DNA from 3 places in the Serratia symbiotica genome. Region 3 is predicted to be linked to each of the others. Evidence: predicted binding sites of a transcription regulator. Region 3 holds the regulator's gene; each other region holds the start of a gene.
The links. Region 3 encodes CRP, which controls carbon source genes, mostly activating them, when cyclic AMP is high. Its sites were predicted from a motif close to ATGTGANNNNNNTCACAT; they were not measured.

Region 1 (3,284 bases), 1.4 Mb from region 3:
AATCATCCGGTGAACGAAGTATGTCTGTTCTTCAATAACAAACTCTTCCGTGGCAACCGCACCACCAAGGCTCACGCCGATGGTTTCGATGCGTTCGCTTCTCCCAATTTGCCGCCGCTCTTGGAGGCCGGCATCCATATCCGCCGTATTAACGGCATCGCTAGCCCGACCTGCAACGGCCAACTGAATGTGCATGTCATCACACCGCAGCCGATCGGCGTAGTGACCCTTTACCCAGGGATTTCATACGCGGTGGTGCGCAACTTTTTGCTACAGCCGGTAAAAGCGTTGATCTTGCGTTCCTATGGCGTAGGTAACGCACCGCAGAAAGCCGAGCTGATCGATGAATTGCGCGATGCGTCCGAGCGCGGCATCGTAGTGATCAACCTAACACAGTGCATTTCCGGCAGAGTCAATATGGAAGGGTACGCCACCGGCAATGTACTAGCACATGCGGGAGTGATCAGCGGTTTTGATATGACGGTAGAGGCCACGTTGACCAAACTGCACTATCTGTTAAGTCAACCTCTGACGCCAGCGCAAATCCGCTGCCAGATGCAGCAAGACCTGCGCGGCGAACTGAGCATCAGCGATTAGCATACGGATAGGAATTGGGGCATCACCCCATGGCAATCGTCGATGGTTGGTTGCGGCATCGATTACAACCGGTGAATAACGACCAGACATGACCGGTTGGGGGGGGGGTTACCCTGTCACAATTTATCGCGAGTGATCCCCCAGGTCACGCCTGCATTCTCCTTGCTGACCGGTTAAAGCCATCATTACCTGTCAGCACAATGTCCTCAGAGTATGACGCAGTTGACAGAAAGTTGAGGTTAATCGCTGACAACACGCCTTATCGCCTTGATCCGCGTATTATTGCGGCTTCAGTTTGACCAGTGGCTCGGCAACGAACTGCTGCTTAAGCTGCTGCTTGCTCTTCATCACCATCTGGCCATTGGTGCCGATGCTCATATGTTGAGGATCGACATTGTTTTTCGACTGCCACAGCATCACAGCTTGTAGACTATTTGCTTTCTGCTCTGGCGTCAGTGCTATGCCATCTGACCATTTACCCAATTCAACCGCCCGTAGCAAACGCTGGTAGATTTCTGGCGTCATCGCCGCAATCAAATCTTGCACGTCCATCAGAACATCTCTCACTTAAGGAAGAATAATTAGCTGAATCGATTTTATTAGTGAAATTCCCACTCAACCGGCAGTTTTATCGCCGTTTTCATTATCGGTAAAACTCAGCGAAGCCGAGTTGACGCAGAAGCGCTCGCCTGTTGGCTGTGGGCCATCGGAGAATACATGCCCAAGATGTGCGTCACAGTGACCACAGCGGATTTCGATACGCTGGATATTAAATGAATTATCAAAAAGATAACGAATTGCATTATCAGATAGTGGCTGATAAAAACTCGGCCAGCCGCAGCCGGAATCATACTTGCTCTCGGAGTAGAACAACGGCTGATCGCAGCACAAGCAATGGTACACACCCTCGCGCTTGTTGTGCAGCAATTTACCGGAATATGGGGCCTCGGTGCCTCGCTTTTGAGTCAAATAATATTGGATTTCATTCAGTACAATGGCCGGCTGGTCTGGGGGGGATTCTTTAGGCATTTATACCTGTCTCTGAATGTGTAAAATTTAAACAAAAACAATTTATTGTAACAAAAAATAAACACTCGCGCAGAGATTTTTTGCCCAACTGATTAGCGTAAAAGGTCAATCCAGAATGATATGTGATTCTGATCACACAATTGTAGACGCTGAGTTTATATTTCTCAGTTTGCCCCCATATAGTGCATGAGGCGACACGCAAACGGGACGAGCAATAAACGCGCAACATTAACCTTCAGATTTAGTTTACCGCACAGATTGACACGATTCCGCTTGACGCTTGGTAAGGTTTTTGTAATTTTACAACCCATCCTTTATTCACTAACAATAGCTGGTGGAATTATGACTATCAAAGTAGGTATCAACGGTTTTGGCCGTATTGGTCGCATTGTTTTCCGTGCTGCTCAGGAACGTTCTGACATCGAAATCGTTGCAATCAACGATCTGTTGGATGCAGAGTACATGGCTTACATGCTGAAGTATGACTCTACTCACGGCCGTTTCAACGGCACTGTAGAAGTTAAAGATGGCCATCTGGTTGTTAACGGCAAGACTATCCGTGTTACCGCTGAAAAAGACCCGGCTAACCTCAAGTGGAACGAAGTGGGCGTTGATGTGGTAGCGGAAGCGACCGGTATCTTCCTCACTGACGAAACCGCACGTAAGCACATCGTGGCGGGCGCAAAGAAAGTTGTAATGACCGGCCCGTCCAAAGATGCAACCCCCATGTTCGTTCGTGGTGCTAACTTTGAAAAGTACGCTGGTCAGGATATCGTTTCTAACGCCTCTTGCACCACCAACTGCCTGGCCCCACTGGCTAAAGTTATCAACGATAACTTCGGCATCATTGAAGGTCTGATGACCACTGTTCATGCCACCACCGCAACTCAGAAAACTGTTGATAGCCCATCTCTGAAAGACTGGCGTGGTGGCCGTGGTGCCTCCCAAAATATTATCCCTTCTTCTACCGGTGCCGCTAAAGCGGTAGGTGTCGTTCTGCCTGAGCTGAAAGGCAGGCTGACCGGTATGTCATTTCGTGTTCCAACGCCAAACGTATCGGTAGTTGACCTGACCGTGCGTCTGGAAAAACCCGCCACCTATGAAGAAATTAAGAAAGTCATCAAGGATGCTGCTGAAGGTTCGATGAAAGGCGTGCTGGGCTACATTGAAGACGATGTGGTTTCTACCGATTTCAACGGCGAAACCCTGACTTCCGTGTTCGATGCCAAAGCCGGTATCGCATTGAATGACAAATTTGTGAAACTGGTTTCCTGGTACGACAACGAAACAGGCTACTCCCACAAGGTTCTGGACCTGATCGCTCACATCTCCAAATAATGGCATAATGGTAAGCTGGTGAAAGAGGGCGACATCAATGTCGCCCTCTTCGCTGGTGTTTAGCCGAACAAGAGGCCAAATGATGAACGAGAAAATTTTCAGCCTGCCCGTAACCACACAAATCTCTCCTTATATCAGCCTGCGCCAGCTCGATGAACTGGGTATAGTGGTCATTTCCCATCCCAAGGTTCGGGCGGCTGTTGCCCTACAGGGCGCACAACTATTAGCCTGGCAACCCAGTGGCGCTAAGCCAGTAATCTGGCTTAGCGCTAATACCCCTTTCAAAACAGGCCAAGCGATCCGTGGCGGTGTGCCAATCT
Region 2 (3,284 bases), 1.2 Mb from region 3:
GCACAGGCTACTGGATACCTTGGCTGCGTAGATAATCTTCATAGTTGCCGGTAAAATCGATCACCTTGTTCGGTGTCATTTCCAGTATGCGCGTGGCCAGCGAACTGACGAATTCACGGTCGTGGGAAACGAAGATCAGCGTACCTTCGTACATTTCCAACGCCATGTTCAACGACTCAATGGATTCCATATCCAGGTGGTTGGTTGGTTCATCCATAACCAAAATGTTAGGACGCTGCATCATCAGCTTACCGAATAGCATACGCCCCTTTTCACCACCGGACAGTACCTTTACTTTCTTCTTGATATCGTCTTGGCTGAACAGTAAACGCCCCAGCACGCTGCGTACCGCCTGCTCGTCGTCCTTTTCCTGCTTCCACTGGCTCATCCATTCGAACACTGTCAGGGTGTCATCGAACTCGTATTCATGATCCTGCGCATAGTAACCGATCTTGGCATTTTCAGACCATTTCACCGTGCCGCTGTCCGGCTGCGCGTCACCCACGAATGTTTTCAACAGAGTGGATTTACCAATACCGTTCGGGCCTAGCACCGCTACTTTTTCACCCACTTCAACCATCAAATTGAGCTTGCTAAACAGCGGGCCGTTATCAAAGCCCTTGCTCAGCGCTTCCACTTCCAACGCATTACGGAACAATTTTTTGTCCTGTTCGAAACGGATGAACGGGCTCTGACGGCTGGAAACCTTTACCTCTGCCAGTTGGATCTTGTCGATCTGACGGGCGCGCGAGGTTGCCTGCTTAGACTTGGAGGCGTTAGCGCTAAAGCGGCTCACGAACGATTGCAATTCGTTAATCTGCGCTTTTTTCTTGGCGTTATCGGCCATCAGACGCTCACGCGCCTGGGTGGCGGCGGTCATGTACTCGTCATAGTTGCCCGGATACACGCGCAGCTCGCCGTAGTCCAAATCCGCCATGTGGGTACACACCATGTTCAGGAAGTGGCGATCGTGCGAAATAATGATCATGGTGCTGTTACGCTCGTTTAGCACCTGCTCTAACCAGCGAATGGTATCGATATCCAGGTTGTTGGTCGGTTCGTCGAGCAGCAGGATTTCCGGATCGGAGAACAACGCTTGCGCCAGCAATACGCGCAGCTTGAAGCCTGGTGCGATTTCGCTCATCGGGCCGTAGTGCTGTTCAACCGGGATCCCCACGCCGAGCAGCAATTCACCGGCGCGCGCTTCAGCGGTATAACCGTCCATCTCACCGTAAGCCACTTCCAGATCGGCGACTTTATAGCCGTCTTCTTCGCTCATTTCGGCCAAGCCGTAGATGCGGTCACGCTCTTCCTTCACCGCCCATAATGCGTTGTGCCCCATGATCACCGTATCCAGCACGCTGTACTGCTCAAAGGCAAACTGATCCTGACGCAGTTTCCCCAGACGTTCATTGGGATCGAGGAACACGTTGCCGCCGCTTGGCACCAAGTCACCGCCGAGGATTTTCATAAAGGTGGACTTGCCACACCCATTAGCGCCGATCAAACCGTAACGGTTACCGCCACCGAATTTGACGGTGATATTTTCAAACAATGGCTTACTGCCAAATTGCATCGTGATGTTGTTACTTAATAGCAAAGGATTTACCCTTCTAGAAATGTGATTTTGGACACATTATGCCACAATGTGACAGCAGGATCGTCTACAGTTATCCCATCATACTTCAAGCTTCCTGTGCGTTAGCCTGCTTCGCTCACCCCAGTCACTGAGAACCTATCCCAGTAGACGTACCGCGTACAGGAAGTCTGTGAGGAGGGGGAGCACTGCCCAGGTACAAAATGGCAAATAAAATAGCCTAATGGGATAAATTCTTATATCACGCTGGCATGGGCAGGGAACGGCTTGCACCACTCATTTGTCGCTCTCGGGCCTAACATCGTGAGCATCCTCAGCCCCGGCTTATTGCCCTAAACAGGGATTTGTTATTGGATTTGATTTTTTTAGTTACAAAAGTGGTTTTTAACATTAATTGCAACCAATAATATCCTGACAGTCGCCATGAGCCGATCAATGTGTATTCAGGCAACCGATGATAACTCACTTTTCGTTAAAGCTTTATTAACAAAAGGGAGTGGGTTGCCACTCATGGTTGGTTCTCTTCATCAACTTTACCTGGGGTACACCCAATAAATTCTTTTACTTGCAAGTAAAAGAATTTATACACAAGAGACTTTATTTAATGAGAAAATTACTCGTTCTGATCTTCTGTCTAAACCTGTTTGGCGTCACGCAACAGGTTGCAGCGGAAGAGAATAAAACCGTCGATGTTGTGTTAATCGGTGGCGGCATCATGAGCGCCACCTTGGGTACCTACTTGCATGAGTTGGAACCGACCTGGACTATTAACATGTATGAACGTTTGAATGGCGTGGCGGAAGAAAGCTCCAACGGCTGGAATAACGCCGGTACCGGGCACTCTGCATTCTGTGAAATGAATTATACCCCGGAAAAAGCCGATGGCACCATCGATATCAGTAAAGCCATTGGCATTAACGAATCTTTCGAAATCTCTCGCCAGTTTTGGTCTTATCAGGTGAAAAATAACGTCCTGAAAGATCCAAAATCCTTTATTAATAATGTGCCGCACATGAGCTTTGTCTGGGGTGACGACAATGTCAATTACCTACGCAAACGCTACGCAGCGCTGCAACACAGCACCTTGTTCCGAGGTATGGAATACTCAGAAGACACCAACCAGATCAAACAGTGGGTGCCGCTGGTGATGGATGGCCGCGACGCGGCACAAAAAGTTGCCGCCACTCGTATGCCGTTGGGTACCGATGTCAACTTCGGTGTGATCACCCATCAGTTGGTTGCTGCACTGAGCCAGAGCGACAAGTTCACATTAAACCTAAAGCACGAAGTCCGCGATATCAAACGCAATGCTGACAACACCTGGCGCGTAACTGTGGCCGATCTGAGCCACGACGGTAAAGCCACCACCGTTAATGCCAAGTTCGTCTTTATCGGTGCTGGTGGGGCTGCGCTAACGCTGCTGCAAAAATCTGGCATTCCAGAAGCAGACGGCTACGGCGGTTTCCCCGTCGGCGGTCAGTTCCTGGTAGCCACCAACCCTGAAGTGGCCAATCAGCACCTGGCTAAAGTTTACGGCTTGGCCAGCGTAGGTTCACCGCCGATGTCGGTGCCACATTTAGATACCCGCATGCTGGATGGCAAACGCGTGCTGCTGTTTGGGCCTTTCGCCACCTCCTCCAGCAAATTCCTGAAAAATGGCTCCATATTCGATCTGCTGCACTCCTTG
Region 3 (3,284 bases):
CATCATGTCTGCCAAACATCCCATCATCGCAGTGACTGGCTCCAGCGGTGCTGGCACCACCACCACCAGCGTGGCATTCCGTAAAATATTTCAGCAACTCCACCTCCGTGCCGCAGAGTTGGAGGGCGACAGCTTTCACCGCTACACCCGGCCAGAAATGGACGCAGCGATCCGCAAGGCGAGCGATCTGGGCCGGCATATCAGCTACTTCGGTCCCGAAGCCAACGACTTTGGCCTGCTGCAGCAGAGCTTTATCGAATATGGCAAAAACGGCACCGGAGACGCACGCAAGTACCTGCACACCTATGACGAAGCCATGCCCTACCATCAGGTACCCGGCACTTTCACACCCTGGGAGCCACTTCCGGCACCGACCGACGTGCTGTTCTACGAGGGCTTGCACGGCGGCGTGGTCACCGAACACCACAACGTGGCTAAGCACGTCGATCTGCTGGTCGGCGTAGTGCCGATCGTTAACCTGGAGTGGATACAAAAGCTGATACGCGATACCGGCGATCGCGGCCATTCCCGCGAGGCGGTGATGGATTCGGTGGTGCGCTCAATGGAAGACTATATCAGCTACATCACGCCGCAGTTCTCACGCACCCATATCAACTTCCAACGTGTACCAACGGTAGATACCTCCAACCCGTTCGCCGCCAAAGCTATTCCCTCACTGGACGAGAGTTTTGTGGTGATCCACTTCCGCGAGCTGGATCAGATCGATTTCCCCTACCTATTGGCGATGCTGCAAGGCTCTTTCATCTCGCACATCAACACCCTGGTGGTACCAGGCGGCAAAATGGGACTGGCCATGGAACTGATCATGACACCGCTGGTGCAACGGCTGTTGGAAGGCAAGAAGATCGAATAACAACCTATCATTATTGCAGCCAGTTTGGACATGGACAGCGCGCAACAACCGCAGCGTAAACGCAGTACGTGAGGAGGGAGCGCTCTGCCCAGGGACAAAACCTTAACGCTCACCCACCTACTGTTCACACCACTTGAGAAATTAGGCATTCGCATAAGAACAGGCCACGAAACCTACCGCTAATTGTGCTGAAGCGAGACAATACGAGACACCCGTCTTTCTCTGTGCTACAAACAGAGCCACAACAACAAATTGTTCTTGGCGGTGATTTCAGGAGATGCTAAAGGAAATATTGGGTTATAGGTAAGTAAACAAAATGTATATTTCGGCTATCCCGGTAAGTTAATATGCAGAGCAACAGCCTATATTTATTATTTTTGACATGCCTCAAAACCTGCCGATAGCTTTCGCTCACACAGTGGCTACAGGCACTTTGTACAGGGAACTCTGACCCCTGTGACACAAGGCAGTGATAACAACAGAGGATAACAACGAATGGTTCTCGGCAAACCGCAAACAGACCCCACTCTCGAATGGTTCCTATCTCATTGCCATACCCACAAATATCCATCGAAGAGTACGCTAATTCACCAAGGTGAAAAGGCCGAAACACTTTACTACATCGTGAAAGGCTCTGTAGCGGTGCTGATCAAGGATGAAGAGGGTAAAGAGATGATCCTGTCCTATCTCAATCAGGGGGACTTCATCGGCGAGCTAGGATTGTTTGAAGAAGGCCAAGAGCGCAGTGCCTGGGTTCGGGCAAAGGTCGCCTGTGAAGTGGCTGAAATTTCTTATAAGAAATTCCGTCAGTTGATCCAGGTTAACCCAGACATCCTGATGCGCCTGTCCGCCCAGATGGCAAACCGCTTGCAAATCACCTCCGAGAAAGTGGGCAACCTCGCCTTCTTGGACGTGACAGGCCGCATTGCGCAAACCCTGCTGAACCTGGCGAAGCAGCCTGATGCCATGACCCACCCAGACGGTATGCAGATTAAGATCACTCGCCAGGAAATTGGCCAAATTGTCGGTTGCTCACGAGAAACCGTTGGCCGAATTCTGAAAATGCTTGAAGACCAAAACCTGATTTCCGCTCACGGCAAAACCATTGTCGTCTACGGCACGCGTTAACCACCGAAGAAACGGCGCAGCAAAGCGTAATGCTTGTCAGTTAAGCTTTTGAGGACGCCGCAACGGGTAACGTTGCGGCTTCTTTTTTACCGCTCTTGGATAATGTCTTTGCCGTCGGGCTGGCAGGACGAAGCTTTCAGCCATCGCCAGGATTTCATTCATCACTTTCGGCACCTTTCCCGGAGCCACCGCTGGCAGTATGCTCAGTTGCGCTGTTAGATACAGTGCAGCCTGTTTAAACCCTATCTGGTAAGGCTCCACGTTTTTCAGGCTGTAAGCCATCTGTGCCATCATGAACCTCAGCAGGTTATAAGCCAGCACTACACCCCAGAGTTCCTGTCTTATTAGCTCTGGCTTTCTGCTTCTCAGCGTCAGTTCATTTTGCAACAGATGCTGTTTCATTTCTCTGAAGCCCTGCTCGATTTCCCAACGCTGCCCGTAAAGGTCAACGATATCAGCTTTAGGGTAACGTAACGGATCGCACATTGACGTCAGGATCTGTATTGTTTTTCCGTTGATTTCTTTACTTATCAACCTCGCCGTCAGTGTTTGAGGCGCATCTTTCCATTTCTTACGGGCCTGAGGGGGTAAGCTGAGTTCGACCAGTTCATGTCCTGCACCCAGCTTCTCGCGCACCTGATACTGCGCGCCTTTGCGCAGTGGGATCATCCAGTGTTTTTCTGTTCCTGATGACCACCAGTGGTGAAGCAACCCGAGTGCATAGAAGCCTTTATCCAGTATCGTCAGTGAGTGGTCCTGCGTCTGCCCGGCCAATTGAGCGGCAAGGTCAACTTCGCTGGTTTCTGACACGCTGCCAAAGCTCACACCGGATAACAGATGACTGGTCACTTCCATCTGACAGACCATACGCAGCTGTGGCCAGTCGGACTGGGCATACTCATTAGCTGTTCGTCCAAAAGCAGCATCATTTTCCGGCGTGTCCGGTGTTCTCCACAGAGTGCCGTCTACAGCCATCAATGTCAGACCGTTCCAGTGGGATAACGGTGTTTTCTCGAACCAGAGTTGGCGTGTTTTCTCGAAAACCAGTCTAACCACATCTTCCCCGAGCCGCTGACGGGCTTGTACCACGGCGCTGGGTGCGACAAAAGGACGCTTACCCGGCAGCATAATATCGAGATGTGAAACCAACTGATTCATGGAAAATGAGCGGAACAAGGACATACCGGCGACAGCCCAGACCATCATCTCCATGGGGAGACGGCGCTTGCGAAGCGTCACGACCCCGGTATCAGCCAGGCACTCATCGATAAGCTCAGGTGAG

Region 1: the regulator CRP is predicted to act here: its motif matches at 1,747-1,764, upstream of msrB (peptide-methionine (R)-S-oxide reductase MsrB).
Region 2: the regulator CRP is predicted to act here: its motif matches at 1,620-1,637, upstream of SYMBAF_RS08735 (ABC-F family ATPase).

Annotation. Positions count from the first base shown of each region.
Region 1 is NZ_CP050855.1:1,023,146-1,026,429, reverse strand. Features, by position in the region: gene ansA (asparaginase) at 1-597, shown strand, start outside; gene SYMBAF_RS05360 (YeaC family protein) at 877-1,149, opposite strand; gene msrB (peptide-methionine (R)-S-oxide reductase MsrB) at 1,213-1,626, opposite strand; gene gapA (glyceraldehyde-3-phosphate dehydrogenase) at 1,969-2,964, shown strand; gene SYMBAF_RS05345 (D-hexose-6-phosphate mutarotase) at 3,047-3,284, shown strand, end outside.
Region 2 is NZ_CP050855.1:1,757,781-1,761,064, forward strand. Features, by position in the region: gene SYMBAF_RS08735 (ABC-F family ATPase) at 8-1,600, opposite strand; gene SYMBAF_RS08740 (malate:quinone oxidoreductase) at 2,202-3,284, shown strand, end outside.
Region 3 is NZ_CP050855.1:2,956,850-2,960,133, forward strand. Features, by position in the region: gene SYMBAF_RS14735 (phosphoribulokinase) at 5-874, shown strand; gene crp (cAMP-activated global transcriptional regulator CRP) at 1,370-2,002, shown strand; gene SYMBAF_RS14745 (IS4 family transposase) at 2,039-3,284, opposite strand, start outside.